One region of the Anaerobacillus sp. 63XJN7_5_ISO-PGPR-S23-430 genome, then DNA from elsewhere that is predicted to be linked to it. Evidence: riboswitches for the same ligand, from Rfam matches in the RefSeq annotation. Region 1 holds a riboswitch; each other region holds the start of a gene.

Evidence for each region. A riboswitch is a leader RNA that binds a small molecule or an ion and turns the genes downstream of it on or off. The one in region 1 is predicted to bind S-adenosylmethionine.
Region 2: it holds a riboswitch for S-adenosylmethionine, as region 1 does, so the genes downstream of both, AC0VYJ_RS17460 (methionine ABC transporter ATP-binding protein) here and AC0VYJ_RS13535 (sulfite oxidase-like oxidoreductase) in region 1, are expected to answer to the same signal.
Region 3: it holds a riboswitch for S-adenosylmethionine, as region 1 does, so the genes downstream of both, AC0VYJ_RS07380 (assimilatory sulfite reductase (NADPH) flavoprotein subunit) here and AC0VYJ_RS13535 (sulfite oxidase-like oxidoreductase) in region 1, are expected to answer to the same signal.

What each region holds. Positions count from the first base shown of each region.
Region 1 covers NZ_CM149686.1:2,561,345-2,567,714, reverse strand. Annotated here, with positions in the region: gene AC0VYJ_RS13565 (FUSC family protein) at 1-842, shown strand, start outside; gene AC0VYJ_RS13560 (3-hydroxybutyrate dehydrogenase) at 1,083-1,859, shown strand; gene AC0VYJ_RS13555 (LysE family translocator) at 1,919-2,440, opposite strand; gene AC0VYJ_RS13550 (GNAT family N-acetyltransferase) at 2,563-3,126, shown strand; gene AC0VYJ_RS13545 (GNAT family N-acetyltransferase) at 3,224-3,655, shown strand; gene AC0VYJ_RS13540 (GNAT family N-acetyltransferase) at 3,852-4,316, shown strand; SAM riboswitch class I at 4,378-4,476, shown strand; gene AC0VYJ_RS13535 (sulfite oxidase-like oxidoreductase) at 4,560-5,222, shown strand; gene AC0VYJ_RS13530 (copper amine oxidase) at 5,520-6,370, shown strand, end outside.
Region 2 covers NZ_CM149686.1:3,339,263-3,345,632, reverse strand. Annotated here, with positions in the region: gene leuB (3-isopropylmalate dehydrogenase) at 1-747, shown strand, start outside; gene leuC (3-isopropylmalate dehydratase large subunit) at 775-2,181, shown strand; gene leuD (3-isopropylmalate dehydratase small subunit) at 2,197-2,787, shown strand; gene ilvA (threonine ammonia-lyase) at 2,784-3,794, shown strand; SAM riboswitch class I at 3,927-4,036, shown strand; gene AC0VYJ_RS17460 (methionine ABC transporter ATP-binding protein) at 4,216-5,238, shown strand; gene AC0VYJ_RS17455 (methionine ABC transporter permease) at 5,231-5,899, shown strand; gene AC0VYJ_RS17450 (MetQ/NlpA family ABC transporter substrate-binding protein) at 5,923-6,370, shown strand, end outside.
Region 3 covers NZ_CM149686.1:1,347,682-1,354,051, forward strand. Annotated here, with positions in the region: gene AC0VYJ_RS07370 (ABC transporter ATP-binding protein) at 1-578, shown strand, start outside; gene AC0VYJ_RS07375 (hypothetical protein) at 634-1,011, shown strand; SAM riboswitch class I at 1,171-1,282, shown strand; gene AC0VYJ_RS07380 (assimilatory sulfite reductase (NADPH) flavoprotein subunit) at 1,446-3,269, shown strand; gene cysI (assimilatory sulfite reductase (NADPH) hemoprotein subunit) at 3,294-5,003, shown strand; gene AC0VYJ_RS07390 (threonine synthase) at 5,089-6,303, shown strand; gene AC0VYJ_RS07395 (MEDS domain-containing protein) at 6,367-6,370, opposite strand, start outside.

The sequences.
Region 1 (6,370 bases):
TTCTTGAAGGAAGGCTTGTCTTAGAGTTAATTGCATTATTTTGCTGTATCTTTATGGCGTTTTATTTGCTATCCATTTCGTATGCGATGATGATGTTTTGGATGACAATGCTAATCGCAATTATGTACGATTTTATCCTAGGTGGGATTACAGAACAGATTCTAATAGCTCGCGTGTTTGATACGTTAGCAGGAGCATTCATTGGCTTTCTAGCGGCAGCAGTGATCTATCCTAAAACTACACGTGAAAAGGTTGCAGATACTGCGGAAGATTTTCTTAATAAATTAAATGAGTATGTGTCGGATTATCTTGAATCCTTTTCACATACTGAAAAGAATTTTAATTTTACAAATCAGGCGTTTGGTATTGATGAACAAATGCGAAAAATCGTTGAAGATGCGAGGCCGCTTCGTAATCGACCTGCTATTCTTGCCCGATCAGGGATTGAACGCTGGTTAACTGTACTAACAGCGATTAATTATTTTGCTAAACATCTATTGGCTTCGACAAATCGAAATAACCGTTCAACTATCATAGAAGGATCAGAGAACACACTTTTCGAGGTTAATGAAGTGATTAAACATAATGTCCATACATTACTTAAACTATTAAAAGGTGAAACAGGGTTAACGATGTATAGTTTAAATAAAGAAAGAGAGCATATTGAAGGTCTTTCAGAAAAAGTTGAATATGAAGATGTAAATTTGAAAAAGTTTGTAAATGACCTCTATTATATATGGAGAATTAACCAGTCACTATTGATATTAGGGAAGGAACTTGGCTCAATAAAGAATAAAGAAGCATCTGATCATTTTAATACAAATCGTAACCTGGAGCAGTAACGCACCGGGTTATTTTTTTGTTGAGCAAAATGTTGATGGGGCGATTGAAACTAAGCTTTCATTCGAATAAACCAGAAATCAATACATTTAAATATAGGCTAACTAATCCTTAATGAAGTGACTTGAAGTGGGAGCTATGAAAATAAATCAAAAATGATTAGTTTATTAAAAGGTAGAGCGGGAATAGAGAGGTGTGACAGTATAATTTTAATTTAGGATTGACAATAGGAGGAAATATTCATGGTTAACAACAAGACTGTATTTATTACAGGCGCAGCTAGAGGTATTGGTTTTGAAATTGGTGAAACGTTCGCAGAGAATGGAGCAAAAGTTGTTCTATCTGACATAAATGAAGAAGGAACAGAAGAAGCTGCTCAGAAACTAAGAGATAAAGGTTATAACGCTATTGGTATTAAAGCAGACGTGACTAATGAAGATGAAATTAAACAAGCAATTGACCGTACTGTAGAAGAATACGGTCGCTTAGACGTGTTAATAAATAATGCGGGACTTCAGCACGTATCTGCATTAGAAAACTTCCCAACTGAGAAGTTTCGTATGATGCAGGATATTATGCTTACAGCTCCTTTCATAGCAACAAAGCATGTATTTCCAATCATGAAGAAACAAGGATTTGGGCGAATTATTAACATGGCATCTATCAATGGTGTCATCGGTTTCGCAGGGAAAGCGGCTTACAATAGTGCCAAGCATGGGGTCATCGGCCTTACAAAAGTTTCTGCACTTGAAGGTGCGGAACACGGTATTACAGTAAATGCCATGGCACCAGGATATGTTGATACACCACTCGTAAGAGGACAGATGGAAGATCTAGCGAAAGAACGCGGAGTAGAGCTAGAAAAGGTACTAGAAGAAGTAATCTATCCACTTGTACCACAAAGAAGACTTCTTGAAGTGAAAGAGATAGCTGATTACTCAATGTTTATCGCAAGTGATGCAGCGAAGAGCATTACAGGTCAAGCCCTTCTAATTGATGGTGGCTATACAGCTCAGTAAATTTAGATTTTACTAAAAAAATAAAAAAGCAGCGCTTTCTAATGAGAAGCGCTGCTTTTTTATTGATCGCTAAAGGCTATTTGAAGACCAATTAAAGCAAGCAATAAAGCTTTTGCAAGATTGAATTTTCTAGCTAGAGCATGATTTTCTACGACATAGAATGCGATTTTTCCTGCAAAAAAGCTTATTGCACTAAAGATAAGAAAGACTTGTAGAATGAAAACCCCTTCTAAAATTAACATTTGAAGAGCGGGTGAATTCGCCTGCTGGTTTACAAACTGTGGAAGAAGGGCGAGAAAAAATAAAGAGACTTTTGGATTTAAAATATTCATAACAATCCCTTTTCGATATAAAGAAAAATAAGGTCTGCTAGGTTGACTTAGGGGGGGGGGAGCTGCGAATCCGCTATCTTTAAAAGCTTCATATGCCATGAAAAGTAAGTAAGCTGCCCCGCGGTAACAATCGAAAAGGCGAGAGAGGATTGATAAAGGACGGCAGAAATTCCTAAGGTAGCAGCAATATGTACAAGTAGTCCTGAAGAGAGGCCAAGAAAACCATATCCTCGTGAAGTGATCCGTCAATTCGTCTCTCGATTTCAATTAGATGGTAGCGGGACATTGGCCGGAAAAGACCAATAACTTGACAGGTTTCTCATTAATGATATAATTCTGACATCTTTTAGTGTTGTTGGAGGAATAGTTCCATGGAACCCATTTTACTTGATATACCAAATAAATTTAGCACTGACCGTTTACATATACGTTCTCCACTACCTGGGGATGGTGCTTCGGTTCATCAATCAATTGATGCCTCGTTAGAAGAGCTTAAACCCTGGATGCCTTTCGCACATATAGATCAAACGGAAGAAGATGTTGAAGCGAATATCCGCGAATCTCACGTAGCGTTTTTAAAGCGGGAGGATCTTCGACTATTACTCTTCCATAAACAGACGGGTGATTTTATCGGTTCCTCAGGGTTACATCGAATAGATTGGAACGTTCGTAAATTTGAAATCGGTTATTGGATTGATTCTAGATACGCTGGTCAAGGCTATATGTCTGAAGCGGTCCAAGGCATTGTAGATTACGCCTTTTCAGAGCTAAACGCTAGAAGGCTAGAAATTCGTTGTAATGCGACAAATTGGCGAAGTCGGCGAATTGCCGAGAAACAATCGTTTCAACTTGAGGCTATTTTACGAAACGACCATGTCTCAATTGATGGCAGTAAACTAACTGATACATGCGTCTATGCTTTAACAAAAAAATAAATTTGGTAAGAATATGCATCTTACTTATGGGAGGAATAAGGTTCTTGCATCAAGAATAAACGAGTAATGAATGATTTTGATGATGGAGGGAAACTATGTGATCGAACGAGCGACGATAGAAGAAAGAGATTTTATTTTGTCGAATTCCATTCAATCTGTTAATGAAGGAACGACAAATCCTGGTATCGTAAAAGAAGAGAAAGCACTTGAAATTGTATCATCCATTCTTGATCGAGGTGGTTACCACCTCATTTATCGCGACGAAGGGGAAATTGCTGGCTGGGTATTACTTGGAGAAAACACGGATTATTTTACAGAAAGCAAGCATGGGTTCATTTATGATGTATTTGTTTTTCCAAAGTTTCGTGGGAAAGGGTATTCTAAGCAGCTCGTTCAAGCGAGTATTGAAAACTTCAAAGAACAGGGATATGAGGAAATTCGTTTGAATGTGTATTCCTCTAACTTCGCGAAATACATTTATAAAGACATTGGATTTCGAGAACTTCAAACGATCATGGTTTATAAATAGTTGTCCAGCTTCTTTTCATTTATTAAAAGAATGTGAAAAACAACTCATAATCAATCATCATGCCCTTGGAACTTGCTACACTATTTTTGCAGGGACTTCCCCGGTTCCTGCCCCCCTTAAAATATAAAGTGTGAGCCCCATGCATTTCCCAGCATGGGGCTTTTCCTTTTCAATCACACAGAAATGAGGGAGAGTATTGGTATATCAATTTAAGTTAATAAGTCAAGAAGAAGTCGAGCGAATTATCTCGTGGGACTATGATGGGGTATACTCATTTTATAATATGGACGAGGATCTTGAAGATCTAAAAGAGTTCCGGGAAGATGCAGCCAGCAATGAAAATTATTGGAGCGTCTACCAAAGGGATCATCTTATTGGTTTTTTTAGTTTTCATGAGCATGAAGACAACCATATAGAAATTGGTCTAGGAATGTCTCCCGATAATGTTGGAAAAGGAGAAGGCTTTTCTTTTTTGGAGGCTGGCCTTCAAAAAGCAGTTGAATTGTATCGTCCAACTTCCTTTGGAATGGCAGTAGCTGAATTTAATAAACGAGCCATAAAAGTGTATCAAAGGGCTGGATTTCAAATCACTCATCTGTTTATGCAACAAACCAATGGGGGAGAATTTCAATTTGTTGAAATGAAGAAAAACCTCGTTTAAAACAATAATTGCAAAATACTAAATAGACCGATAGAATGAATCAAAATTACATTTTTTAATTTCCTTATTGAGAGAGGCGGAGGGACTGGCCCTTTGATGCCCGGCAACCTGATAGACAAGGTGCCAAATCCAGCAGAGTCTATGCTCTGAGAGATAAGGAAGAGCTCTGAAGCGAACTCTTCCTTATTAGTTAGGAAGAGTTTTTTAGACGATTCAATAAATGAGAGACGGGTTGTGAAGGATTTGAAAAAAGCTGACCGTATTCGCAAAATGAAAGTTCCAGATGCAAGTGAAATGTATGGTGATCGTCTGCCACCGGGGCAAGTACTTACAGAAAGGTTCCCTATTCTACATGAAGGTGATGTACCTGTGTATGAGATGTCGACATGGAACCTAAGTGTATTTGGAGAAATTGATAAGGAAGTGATCATTTCCTATAGCGACATACTTGCCTTACCACAGAAGAAAGTAAAGTGTGATATTCACTGTGTCACAAGGTGGTCTAGGTTTGATAATACTTTTGAAGGGGTTTTGATTAAGGATTTTATGAACGCATATGGGATAGTACCGAAAACGAACCATGTTATGCTACATGGTGACTATAACTATACAACGAATATTCACCTCACTGACTTAATGAGAGATAATGTTATTCTTGCCCACTCAGTCGATGGAGAGAAATTAACGGCAAAACACGGATGGCCTCTCAGGTTAGTTGTACCGCATCTTTACTTCTGGAAAAGTATTAAATGGATCAGAGGTATAGAATTTATCAATGAAGACAAACCTGGTTTTTGGGAACAAAACGGATTTCATAACCATGCCGATCCATTTAAAGAAGAAAGGTTTTCTGGAGAGGATTTGGGACTACCAGAAGATGAATGGGAGAAAAAAGAGTTTGATTAATTTTTCTTAAAAAAGCGGGCGTGATTAACACATATAGAATTGATTGAGGAAAAGGTAGTTTATTATCACATTCTAAATATCATCATATCTATAAAAAAATAGTTAAAACTTGAAAGTCAGCAGAACCTTAGTATGTGTGGGTTTTGCTGACTTTTTATTCTCTGGTAATTAAAAAAAGAGAAGAATTTAAAAAAAGAATGATCTAAATGGATCTTCCCTCCGTTAGCTAAGTGTAAATCAAAATTAAGGGGAGTGGATTTGAAAATGAATACGAACAAGAATATGAAAAAGAAAGTGATCGATTGGAAAAAGGGACTATTAATTGTTCCGCTTAGCTTTTCACTTTTAATACCAACTGCTGGAGCATTTGCCTCTGACCACGACCAGCAAATGGACAAGCCTACAGTAGAAACACCAGGTGCTGATCTTCGTGCTGATCTTGGCCATTTACTAAGTGAGCATGCTTATCTTGCAGTAGAAACAATGAGAAAAGGAGCTGAAGGTTCTGCAGATTTTGAAGCTTCTGCTGGTGCCTTAAGTGAAAACACGGAAGACCTTACAGCTGCGATTACATCCGTTTATGGTGAAGAAGCAGGAGCTGAATTTAATGAAATTTGGAGCAATCATATCGGTTTCTTCGTTGACTATGTGAAAGCAACAGGTAATGAAGATGAAGATGCAAAACAAAAAGCTTTAGATAGCTTAGATGGTTATAAAGAAGATTTCTCTAATTTCTTGGAAAATGCAACAGGAGAACGACTTCAAGCTGAAACATTGTCTGAAGGACTTCAAGCTCACATTAATCAGTTGATTGGTTCATTTGATAGCTATGTAGCAGGTGATTATGAGATGGCTTACGAGAAAGAACGTGAAGCGATTGCTCACATGCAAATGGTGGCTAAAGGATTCTCTGGTGCCATTACTGATCAGTTCCCAGACAAGTTCGAGAACACAAAAGCCGTAACACCAGCATCTGATCTTCGTGCAACATTAGGTCATTTATTATCTGAACATGCTGGTCTTGCAATGATGACAATGCAGAACGGAATCGACGGATCAGAAGACTTTGATGCATCTGCAGCTGCACTAAGCGAGAATACGGATGATCTAGCTGCTGCGATAACTTCTGTATATGGTGAAGAAGCAGG
Region 2 (6,370 bases), 780 kb from region 1:
AAACCGGATCGGATTAAAGGTGTGGATATGTTAATTGTTCGCGAATTAACGGGTGGTTTGTACTTCGGTACTCCGAGTGAGCGTCGTCAAAATGGGAAAGAAGTTGTTGATACGCTTCGTTACACAAGAGAAGAAATCGAACGTATTGTGGATCAGGGATTTGAAGCTGCAAGTAAGCGAAACAAGAAATTAACAAGCGTAGATAAAGCGAACGTTCTAGAATCAAGCCGAATGTGGAGAGAAATCGTTGAAGAAAAAGCGAAGAATTATCCTGAAGTAGAAGTGGAGCATATGCTTGTCGATGCGGCAGCAATGAAACTGGTTCAAAACCCGGCTCACTTTGATGTTATTGTAACTGAGAATCTATTTGGAGATATTTTGAGCGATGAAGCCTCGATGATCACAGGATCACTTGGAATGTTGCCTTCCGCAAGTCTTCGTAGCGACGGTTTTGGAATGTATGAACCAGTACACGGTTCAGCGCCAGACATCGCAGGGAAAAATCTTGCGAATCCACTGGCGATGATTTTATCAAGTGCAATGATGCTGAAGTATTCATTCGATATGAATGAAGAAGCGGAGTCAATCGAAAAGGCTGTGAAAGAAGTACTTGATGCCGGATATTATACGAATGATCTTGCAAATGGCTCGCCGAAAGCTCTTGGGACAGACGCTATGATCAAGAAAGTGATTTATCAATTAGAAGAAGCGGATGCTACAGCAGGCATCATGGAAGCATACGCTTAATGACAAACAGGTAAGAGGAGGATGGGTGTGGAGCCGAAAACGATTATTGAAAAGATTTGGGATAAACACGTTGTGCATGAAGAAGAAGGTAGCCCGGATCTCCTATATATAGACTTGCATCTTGTTCATGAAGTGACTTCTCCGCAGGCCTTTGAGGGTCTGCGGATGAATAATAGAAGTGTAAGAAGACCAGATTTAACCTTTGCTACTATGGACCACAACGTTCCAACCATTGCACGTCATATTATTAATGACCCTGTATCAAAAGTTCAAATGGAGAAGCTTGAAGAGAACTGTCATGAATTTGGAGTGGAAATCGCCGATATTAATCATCCAGATCAAGGGATTGTTCACGTCATTGGTCCTGAGCTGGGCTTAACGCAGCCAGGAAAAACGATCGTTTGTGGTGACAGTCATACCTCAACACATGGGGCGTTTGGTGCCCTTGCCTTTGGGATTGGAACGAGTGAAGTGGAGCATGTTCTTTCTACTCAAACGCTATGGCAATCAAGACCCAAAACAATTGAAATACGTGTGAACGGACGCCTTGGTTCTGGGGTGACCGCTAAAGATTTAATTCTTGCTGTTATTGCTAAATTTGGTGTTAATGCAGGTACTGGCGCGGTTGTGGAGTACACAGGCGAAGCGATTCGAAATATGACAATGGAAGAACGTATGACTGTTTGTAACATGTCAATTGAAGCTGGCGCAAAAGCAGGGCTTATTAGCCCAGATGAGACTACCTTTTCCTATTTAAAAGGAAAAAGACATGTTCCAGAAGATTTTGATCGAGCTGTTGCTGAGTGGAAAGAGCTCGCATCTGATCCAGGGGCAACGTATGATGAAGTGCTCGAAATTGGAGCTGACGAAATCGAGCCACAAGTAACATGGGGGACGAATCCTTCAATGGGGTCTTCTGTTTATGCTCGCGTTCCTTTCCCTGAGGATTATGCAGATCCAGGTGACCAAAAAGCAATTAAGCAAGCACTTGCCTATATGGATCTTAAACCGGGAACGCCTATTCAGAATATAGATATTCAATATGTTTTCATCGGATCTTGTACGAATTCACGATTAAGTGATCTGCGCTCAGCTGCTGATATTGTTCGTGGTCGAAAAGTTCATGAAGGTGTGACAGCTCTCGTAGTACCTGGATCTAAATCAGTGAAGGATGCAGCTGAAGCAGAAGGGTTAGATACGATCTTTAAAGAAGCTGGGTTTGAGTGGCGAGAAGCAGGATGTAGCATGTGTCTTGCGATGAATGATGACATTGTTCCACCAGGCGAGCGCTGCGCGTCTACATCTAACCGTAATTTTGAAGGGCGTCAGGGGAATGGCGCTAGAACACATCTTGTCAGCCCAGCTATGGCTGCAGCTGCTGCCATTGAAGGCCGATTTACAGACGCTAGAAAAATAAAACCTCTTGTAGTGTAAAAGGAGTGAGACGTCCTGGAACCGATTAATAAATACAAAGGGATCGTTTATCCCCTTGAGCAGGTTAACGTAGATACAGATCAAATTATTCCGAAGCAGTTTTTAAAGAGAATTGAACGGCAAGGCTTTGGTCAGTTTCTTTTTTACAATTGGCGGTTTGATGATGATGGTCAACCGCGTGAAGATTTTAATTTGAACGAACAACAATACCAGCATGCTTCTATTCTAGTGTCGGGTAAAAACTTTGGGTGTGGTTCATCAAGAGAACATGCTCCATGGGCCCTTCTAGATTATGGGTTTCGAATTGTCATTGCGACAAGCTTTGCTGATATCTTTTATAACAACTGTGTAAAAAACGGTATACTTCCTATCGCTCTTGATCAAGAAACGATCTCGGAGCTTTTTCAAAAAGCAAAGGATGGATACGAACTTAGCGTAGAGCTAAGTAAACAGCAAGTAATTGATGGAGAAGGACTAAATGCGTCGTTCGAGATCGATCCTTATTGGAAAGAAATGCTGTTAAATGGATGGGATGAAGTATCTCGAACTTTATCTCTCGAAGATAAAATTAAATTATATGAAGAAAAACAACTTGTAGGAGAGTGAATGACGTTGGGAATTACCAGGAGAAATATAACGTTCATGTCGTAAAAGCAATGGAGAATTTGCTGGAAGCCGTCCACAGGACCCCGCTTCAGCAGTCGACAACGCTTAATGATTATACAAATAAAGATGTCTTCATGAAGATGGAAAACCTTCAACGAACGGGTTCCTTCAAACTTCGAGGTGCCTATAACAAAGTTGCGTCGCTAACGGATATTGAGGCAGCGCGAGGGATTGTTGCTGCATCGGCTGGAAACCATGCTCAGGGAGTGGCGCTTTCTGCTAGAGAGCGTGGAATTAAAGCTAAGATTTATATGCCCGTCCATACACCGACAAGCAAAATTGATGCGACGCGATCTTATGGAGCAGAGGTTGTTCTTGAAGGAGAATCGTATAACGAAGCGTTTAGTGGAGCGGATCGTGAGCGTGTTGAGAAAGGGGCCACATTCGTTCATGCTTTCGATGATCCTGAAGTAATGGCAGGACAGGGAACGGTTGCACTCGAAATGATGCAACAATGTCCTGACTTAGATACGATTCTCGTGCCTGTTGGAGGTGGAGGATTGTTAGCTGGAATGGCGATGGCGATTAAGTCGTTCTTTCCTCACGTGAAAATCATCGGAGTCCAGGCTTCTGAAGCATCTGCGACATGGAATCGATTTAAAGGTACTGGTCCTCTTGTCCTTCAATCTGTCCAATCGATTGCAGACGGTATTTCTGTGAAAGAAGCTGGAAAATTAACTTTTCCAATTATTGAAGAGCTTGTTGATGATATGCTAACCGTGTCAGAAGAAGAAATTGCTGCAGCGATTGTCTTTATGCTTGAGAGACACAAAACGCTTGTAGAAGGTGCGGGTGCTGCATCGATAGCTGCTGTCTTATGCAAGTCAAATCGTTTAGAAGGTAAGAGAATTGGTGTTGTTGTTAGTGGAGGGAATGCGGATCTTGCGAAAATCTCCCTTTATAAACAACTTTCTCAACGAGCGAAAACCATCAGGCGAATAAGCTGATGGTTTTCTAATGGGATTCAAAGTATATATTTTAGATTATTCCGACTTTTTGCTCAGTAATTGACACTCATAAAGTACCATGCTAGAATTCATTTAGCACTTAACCACAGTAAAGTAATAACAACTATATATCTCTTATTCAGAGAGGTGGAGGGACTGGCCCTATGAAGCCCGGCAACCGTCAAACGACTCGTTTGAAAAGGTGCCAATTCCTGCAAAGCGATTGCTTTGAGAAATGAGAGGAAGACATCGATTTATCAAATGCCTTTCTGCTCAAAGCAGAAGGGCATTTTTTTACTTTACTATACAAAGTGATAAGCGAATTAGGCTTCTAAGTGCACAGAAATAAAGAACAAAGGCATGGGACTGAAGTCCTTTTTCAGGTAGCTGATCATGCAAATGCATAAAGGATGTGAGACATGTGATTGAGCTTAAAGGCATTAATAAGACCTTCTTTTCGAAATCCGGGAAGGTGGAAGCCGTTAAGGATGTTAACCTTGAAGTCAAAAAAGGCGAAATATTTGGTGTTATTGGCTACAGTGGTGCTGGGAAAAGTACGCTAATTCGAATGCTTAACCTTCTTGAGAGACCTACTGATGGGACAGTCACAGTAGCTGGTAATAATCTATCTTCTCTTAATGGGAAAGATCTTCGTGCAGCAAGACAGGAAATCGGTATGATTTTCCAGCATTTTAATATTCTCTGGTCAAGAACGGTACGTGATAACATCGCCTTTCCTCTTGAAATATCAGGTGTTCCGAAAGAAAAGAGAATGAAGCGTGTTGATGAATTAATTAACCTTGTTGGACTCGAAGGTAGGGAAGGAGCTTATCCTTCACAGCTAAGTGGTGGACAAAAGCAGCGAGTGGGTATTGCGAGAGCACTTGCTAACAATCCAAAGGTTTTGCTTTGTGATGAAGCTACTTCTGCTTTAGATCCTAAAACGACGGATAGCATTCTAGAACTTCTGACTGAAATTAATCAGAAACTTGGCCTAACGATTGTCCTCATCACGCATGAAATGCACGTCATACGCAAAATTTGCCATCGTGTAGCCGTTATGGAGAATGGACGAGTAGTGGAGAATGGTTCTGTCCTTGAAGTTTTCCACCATCCGCAGGAAGAGATTACGAAAGACTTTGTTAATCAGCTAAGCGAGCCTGAAGAAATGAAGGAATCGATTGCACATCTGGCAACGAGTCAGGATGGAGAACTTGTTCAGTTTACCTTTGTGAAAGGAAAAACAGGTTCACCACTTGTGACAGAGTTGATTCGTGAATTTGATGTGGAAGTCAACATTATTCAAGGGAAGATTTCTCATACACAGGATGGTCCTTATGGAAAACTTTCTGTGTTCCTTAAAGGGGAACCGGCTGTGGTAGAAAAGGCCTTGAATTATGTGCAGGCCCAAGGTGTTAAAGCGGAGGTGATTACGAATGACTGAATCGTTATTTCCTAACGTCAGGTGGGAATCTATGTGGGAAGCCACTCTACAAACAGCGTACATGACGGCAATTTCGGTTCTGGCAACGTTTATTCTCGGAATCCTCCTTGGTTTATTGTTGTTTCTAACAGGTAGAGGGAACATATGGGAAAACAAATTTGTGAATAGTATTATTGCCGGAGTCGTGAACTTATTTCGCTCCATACCATTTATCATTTTGATTATCTTGCTGATCCCTCTTTCGGTTTACATTATAGGGACGATGCTAGGTGCTAATGCTGCCCTTCCAGCCCTTATTGCAGGAGCAGCGCCATTTTATGCGAGGATGGTTGAAATTGCTTTACGTGAAGTAGATAAAGGGGTCATTGAAGCTTCTCAGTCAATGGGAGCATCCAATGGTTCGATTATTTTTAAAGTGCTTCTACCAGAAGCAATGCCAGCCCTTATTTCAGGGATTACTGTGACGGCGATAGCTCTTGTAAGCTACACCGCTATGGCTGGTGTTGTAGGCGCAGGGGGTCTCGGAAACCTAGCTTATCTTGAAGGTTTCCAAAGGAATAATCCTGATGTGACACTTGTTGCAACAGTATTGATATTAGTAATTGTTGCGATTCTTCAGGTTTGTGGAGACATTGCAACACGAGTAATAGACAAAAGATAATGAGGAGAAAAGGAGAGATTATGATGAAAAAGTTTTTATCGCTAATCGTAGTTCTTGCTCTTGCAGTGCTTGCTGCGTGTGGGAATAATGGCGGAAGCAGCGAAGGTTCTGGTGACGGTGAAGATTCGAAGAAAATCGTAGTAGGTGCCTCAAACATCCCCCATGCTGAAATTCTTGAAGAAGCTAAGCCGATGTTAGAGGAAAAAGGAATAGAGCTTGAAATTAAAACATTCCAGGATTATATTCTACCTAATAAGACGCTTGCAAATGGTGAATTAGATGCAAACTATTTCCAAACAATTCCTTATATGGACTTGCAAATGGAAGAAAACGATAATTATGACTTCGTGAATGCTGGAGGCATTCATATCGAGCCAATCGGTGTTTACTCTCAGGATTACAAGAGCTTAGATGAGCTTCCTGATGGTGCTCAGATCATAATGAGTAACTCTGTTTCTGACCATGGACGTA
Region 3 (6,370 bases), 1.2 Mb from region 1:
CTATTGGCTGGGTGAGCAACGCTTTCACTGAGCGTATCTCTCCGATGCAGGAAGTGACAGATGTTGTGATTAGCGGGAAGTTTGCCTCAGCTGGACTTTATGAGCAGGTGACGGAACAGGAAGAATCGCAAGCGATGAAGATGATGCAGGAATGGGGGATTGCTCATTTACGCGGTAAACCTTTTCGAATTTGCTCTCAAGGTGAGAAGCAGAAAGTCCTGATAGCGAGAGCTTTGATGTCTTCGCCAAAGCTTCTTATTCTAGATGAACCGTGCAACGGACTTGATCTGTATTCACGCGAACAGTTATTAGCTCAGGTTGAACGCCTTGGAAAAGAGGAAGAGGGTCCAACCATATTGTATATCACTCATCATATTGAGGAGATTTGTCCCGTATTCACTCACGCTATGATTATGGAAAATGGTCGAATTGCAGTGAATGGCAAGAAGAAAGATGTGTTAACAGCTGAACATCTTAGTAAAAGTATGGGCGTCCCTTTAGAAGTGACGTGGAACAGAGAGCGACCTTGGGTTCAGGTGATTTCAAATGAGATGAAGCCAGCTTATCCATCTGCATAAGGACCGTGTATCTCAAAAATGGCCAAATTCGTTCATCGTCAAAAGGAGGTATGTATTGAAGGATTTTGCTTCGCTAACCCATAAAGAAATTGCGATTCGATATACGGTATTGACGCTGTTTCTATCGTCTACCATTTTTATAGTGGATTACGACCTTCCACTCTGGGCGTATGTCATATGCATGCTTCTATCGATATTTGGTATTGCGGTGAACTTGTTGAAATGGAAACGTGGGAAAAAAGTTAACGTCACATTTAAAGATCATGTCATTCGCTCCTGCGTTTTTTCTTTCATAGCTTTTCTCTTGTTGGTGCTGCCTTTTGACTACTCCAGTTGGTTGATGATTCTTATGATTCTATCTCTTGTCATGGCGAATACGATTGATTTCATGCGCATTCGGAATAGGATACAAGAGGGACAACGGCAGGGATAAAAGACCTGAATCATTTGGATTATTTTTCATGAAGATTGCTGGTGTTAGCAGCATTTAGTTAATTGAATGATGATAATTTTCTAATAATATATTGACTTTTATTCGATCTCGAGATAACATTTGAACCAATCATTGTCATATACAATTTGATAGCAACATTTCTTATCAAGAGAGGTGGAGGGACTGGCCCTATGAAGCTTCGGCAACCGATGAGATGATCCTTCATCTCATACTGTGCCAAATCCAGCAGGTTTATCCTGAAAGATAAGAAGACTGGCTTCGTACTTACAAACCTTTCTTCTTATGTTTTGAGAAGAGAGGTTTTTTGTGTTGAATGGGTTAGGGGGAATGCAGACGAATTTATTTGCTATTAATTCCGAGTAAACTACTTTCATTACATTGAATTAAATTTGAGTATTGTGAGGTGGATTGTATTGCAGTTACAGGTTGTGAATAGCCCTTTTGACAAAGAACAAACGGAGCTTTTAAATCGTCTCTTACCAACATTAAATGAGACGCAGAAAATATGGCTGAGCGGATACCTTTCCGTACCAGGTAGCTCTGAAGCTGCGGCAGCTACTGAGACGGTTGCTCAAGGTGTTTCTGCTTCAGAAGCATTCTCTAAACAAGAAGCAAAAACACGTGAGCTTACGATTCTCTATGGCTCACATACTGGCAATTGTCAGTCACTAGCGGAATCTTTCTTTGAGCGATTGGAAAACGAGAAATACAACGTTACCCTTTCATCGCTTGATGATTTTAAGCCAAAGTCGCTTAAAAAAGTAGAAGATTTATTATTGATTACAAGCACCCACGGAGATGGCGATCCTCCTGATAATGCGTTAAGCTTCCATGACTTTGTTCAAAGTAAGAGAGCCCCTGAATTAAATGGTCTCAGATTCTCAGTCTTATCACTTGGTGATAGCTCCTATGAATTTTTCTGCCAAACCGGGAAAGATTTTGACAAGCGCTTTGAAGAATTAGGTGCAACAAGGCTCTATCCTCGTGTAGATTGTGATCTTGATTTCGAAGAGCCGGCAGAAGAGTGGTTCGAAGGCGTGACGGGAGTATTGAAAGAAGATCAGTCTACGAGAGAATCGACTTCTGAAACAAAACCTGATGAGTCGAATCAGACGTATTCCAGAACGAATCCATTCAAAGCCGAAATTCTTGAGAATGTTAATTTGAATGGACGTGGATCGAATAAAGAAACACGGCACATTGAGCTTGATCTTGAAGGATCGAACCTTGATTATGAGCCGGGTGATAGCCTTGGTATTTACCCGGAGAATGATACTGCTCTTGTCCGTCAGCTAATCGATGAACTGAACTGGAAGCGAGAAGAACAGGTTATGGTGAACAAAAAGGGTGACGTTCAGCCACTTGAAGAAGCTTTAACGAAAACATATGAGATTACGAGTCTCACAAAGCCATTGCTCAAGAAGATTGCAGAGCTGACATCAAGTTTTGAGCTTAAGCGCATGGTTGAAGCGGAAGGCGAAGAACTAAGAACATACCTTTACGGTAGAGATTTAATTGATTTGGTGAAGGACTACGGACCGTGGACCGTCTCGGCACAGGAGTTTGTAAACGTTCTGCGCAAAATTCCGGTTCGTCTTTATTCGATCGCAAGCAGTTCAAAGGCAAATCCAGATGAAGTTCATCTCACAATTGGGGCACTAAGGTATGATGCACATGGTCGAGCTCGTACGGGCGTATGCTCTGGCCAATGCGCAGAGCGCTCACAAGAGGGGGATACACTCCCAGTATTTGTGCAGCGAAATCAAAACTTTAGACTTCCGGATCATCCTGACACCCCTATCATTATGATAGGCGCAGGTACTGGCGTAGCGCCGTACCGGGCATTCTTACAAGAGCGAGAAGAAAGTGGCGCAAGTGGAGAAACGTGGCTATTCTTTGGTGAACAGCATTTTGTCACAGACTTTCTTTATCAAGTCGAATGGCAGAAGTGGTTGAAAGATGGGGTGCTTTCTCGTATGGACGTGGCGTTTTCTCGTGATTCAGAAGAGAAAGTGTATGTTCAGCACCGCATGCTCGAGCGAAGTAAAGAACTATACGAGTGGCTGCAAGAGGGTGCGCACGTCTACGTATGTGGAGATGAAAAGTATATGGCAAAAGACGTTCACGTGGCACTCGTTAACATCTTAGAACAACAGGGGAATTTCAGTGAGTCAGAAGCAGAAGCTTATCTTGCAGATCTACGTAACGCGAAACGCTACCAGCGCGATGTGTACTAAGCGCATCAGGGAAGGAGATTGATCATGTCGAAAAAGACGGTAACAGAAGACGGCAAACCGAGTGAAATGGAGAAAATCAAAGACGAAAGTGATTACTTACGCGGATCGCTTGTGAAAAGCTTTGCGGATCCCATCACCGCTTCCATCCCAGACGCAGATACAAAACTATTAAAATTTCATGGGAGCTATATGCAAGATGATCGCGATATTCGTCAGGAGCGAAAACAGCAGAAGCTTGAACCAGCTTATCAGTTTATGGTTCGAGTGCGACTACCTGGTGGAGTAGCTAACCCAGAGCAATGGCTAGTAATGGATGATCTTGCGAATCAATACGGAAATGGGACGTTAAAGCTAACGACGCGCCAAACGTTCCAGATGCATGGGATCTTAAAGTGGAATATGAAAAAAAGCATTCAGGCAATGGACCAGGTTCTGATGGATTCTCTTGCGGCATGCGGTGACGTGAATCGGAATGTGATGTGTAATGCCAATCCCTATCAATCGGATATTCATGCCGAGGTGCATGGATGGGCACGGAAGTTAAGCGATGATCTCTTACCGAGAACGAGAGCGTACCATGAAATCTGGTTAGATGAAGAAAAAGTGCTTGATCGAAAAGAAGAGGAAATTGAGCCGATGTATGGCCCACATTACTTGCCAAGAAAGTTTAAGATTGGGGTCGCTGTCCCTCCATCAAACGATGTGGATATTTTCTCACAAGATCTTGGCTTTATTGCGATTCTTGAAGATGGCAAGCTACAAGGATTTAATGTCGCGGTAGGCGGCGGCATGGGTATGACGCATGGAGACACAAGTACGTATCCTCAGCTATCCCGAATGATTGGATTTTGTACACCCGAAAAGATTGTTGATGTTGCTGAGAAAATCATTACAATTCAGCGGGATTATGGCAATCGGTCAGAGCGGAAGAACGCTCGTTTCAAATATACGATCGATCGAAGAGGACTCGACTGGGTTCGGAACGAATTGAATAATAGACTGGGCTATGAACTAGAAGAAGCTCGTTCTTATCACTTCGATCATAATGGTGATCGCTATGGATGGGTGAAGGGTGACGGCAAATGGCATTTAACGCTCTTTATCCAAAATGGTCGTATTGTGGATTTAGAAGATTATCAGATTATGACAGGGCTTCGTGAAATTGCAAAGGTTCACGAAGGAGATTTCAGACTAACGCCGAACCAGAATCTCATTATAGCGAATGTATCAGAAGAAAAGAAAGCAGAGATTGATGAGCTTGTGGCAACATACGGTCTTACAGATGGGAAACAAAATTCAGCACTGCGCCGTAATTCGATGGCTTGCGTGGCGTTCCCAACATGCGGTCTAGCGATGGCAGAAGCAGAGCGATATTTACCTTCTCTCATTGATAAGATTGAAGAGATCGTGGATGAAGCGGGACTGAGAGAAGAAGAAATCGTGATCCGCATGTCAGGTTGTCCAAATAGCTGCTCACGTCCGACGCTTGGGGAGATTGCCTTTATTGGGAAAGCACCTGGTAAGTACAATATGTACATGGGAGCAGGGTTCGTTGGGGATCGTCTCAGCAAGCTTTATAAAGAAAACATTGGCGAAGAAGAAATCCTTGCGTCATTAAAACCGATTCTATTTAACTATGCGAAAGAAAAAGAGGTAGATGAGCATTTCGGTGATTATGTGATTCGAGCAGGATATGTTGAAGAAGTGCGATCAGGACTTGATTTTCATAGCTAGTTATATCGAAATGAAGCCCGAAGTTCATCAGCGTGTGAACTTTGGGTTTCAACACGTCTTTTACTAAATTGTCGGAGGTGCTTCAATGCCATATAGTATGGTTTGTCATTTATCATGTCCAAAGTGCAACGAGACATATGATTCAGATACGATTCAACAGCTTTGTGTTTGTGGTTCACCACTTCTTGTCGAATATGATCTTGATGAGGTGAAAAAGCGTCTTACAAAGGAAATGATTGCCGGACGAGAACAGTCGCTCTGGCGCTATCATGAATTACTTCCGGTTAAAGAAGAAAAGAATAAAGTTAGTTTTGAAGAAGGGATGACCCCTTTCCTGCCACTACCATCCCTTGGTCAGAAAATGAATCTCTCAAACTTATACATAAAAGACGAGGGAATGGTGCCGACGGGTTCATTTAAAGCTCGGGGAGCGGCAGTCGGCATTTCGAAGGCAAAGGAGCTTGGCGTTCAGAACCTTGCGATGCCGACAAATGGAAATGCTGGAGCTGCCTGGTCACTTTATGCAGCAAAGGCTGGGTTGGACGCTCATATCGTTATGCCTGTTGACGCACCTGAGATTACGAGAAAAGAAGTGAGTATTTCTGGTGCTCATCTTTATCTAGTCAACGGGTTAATAAGTGACGCTGGTAAAATAGTTGGTGATCTCGTGAAAGAGCAAGGATTTTATGATGCATCTACCCTAAAAGAGCCCTATCGCATTGAAGGTAAAAAAACGATGGGGTATGAAATAGCGGAACAGCTGAATTGGGAGCTTCCTGATGTAATTCTTTATCCAACAGGCGGTGGCGTTGGTCTTATTGGGATCTATAAAGCGTTTCTTGAGCTTCAGAAGCTTGGTTGGATTAAGGATCAAAAGCTTCCAAGATTAGTTGCTGTGCAATCGGAGGGGTGTGCCCCTATTGTGAAGGCATTCGAAGAAGGAAAAACTGAGTCTGAGTTCTGGGAAAATTCAACGACGCATGCGTTTGGTATCAATGTACCTAAAGCGATCGGAGACTTTCTTGTATTGGATGCGATCTATCAAACAGACGGGTGTGCCGTTGCTGTTTCTGAAGAAGATATTCGAATCTCCCAGCGAGAAGTTGCTGCGTTAGAAGGGCAATTTATTTGTCCCGAAGGAGCGAGTACATTCGCTGCTGCGGAAAGATTAAGGGAACGAAATTGGATCAAAGAAGATGAACAGGTTATTTGTTTAAATACGGGCCTTGGTATTAAATATCCAGATGCTTTTGAAGTAAATGTGAAAACAATGGAGACGAATGAAAGAATCAACGTCTAATATCTTAGCCATACCAAAGGTAATGCACCACTCTGAGATTTTCTTAGAGGGGTGCATTTCTATTTAA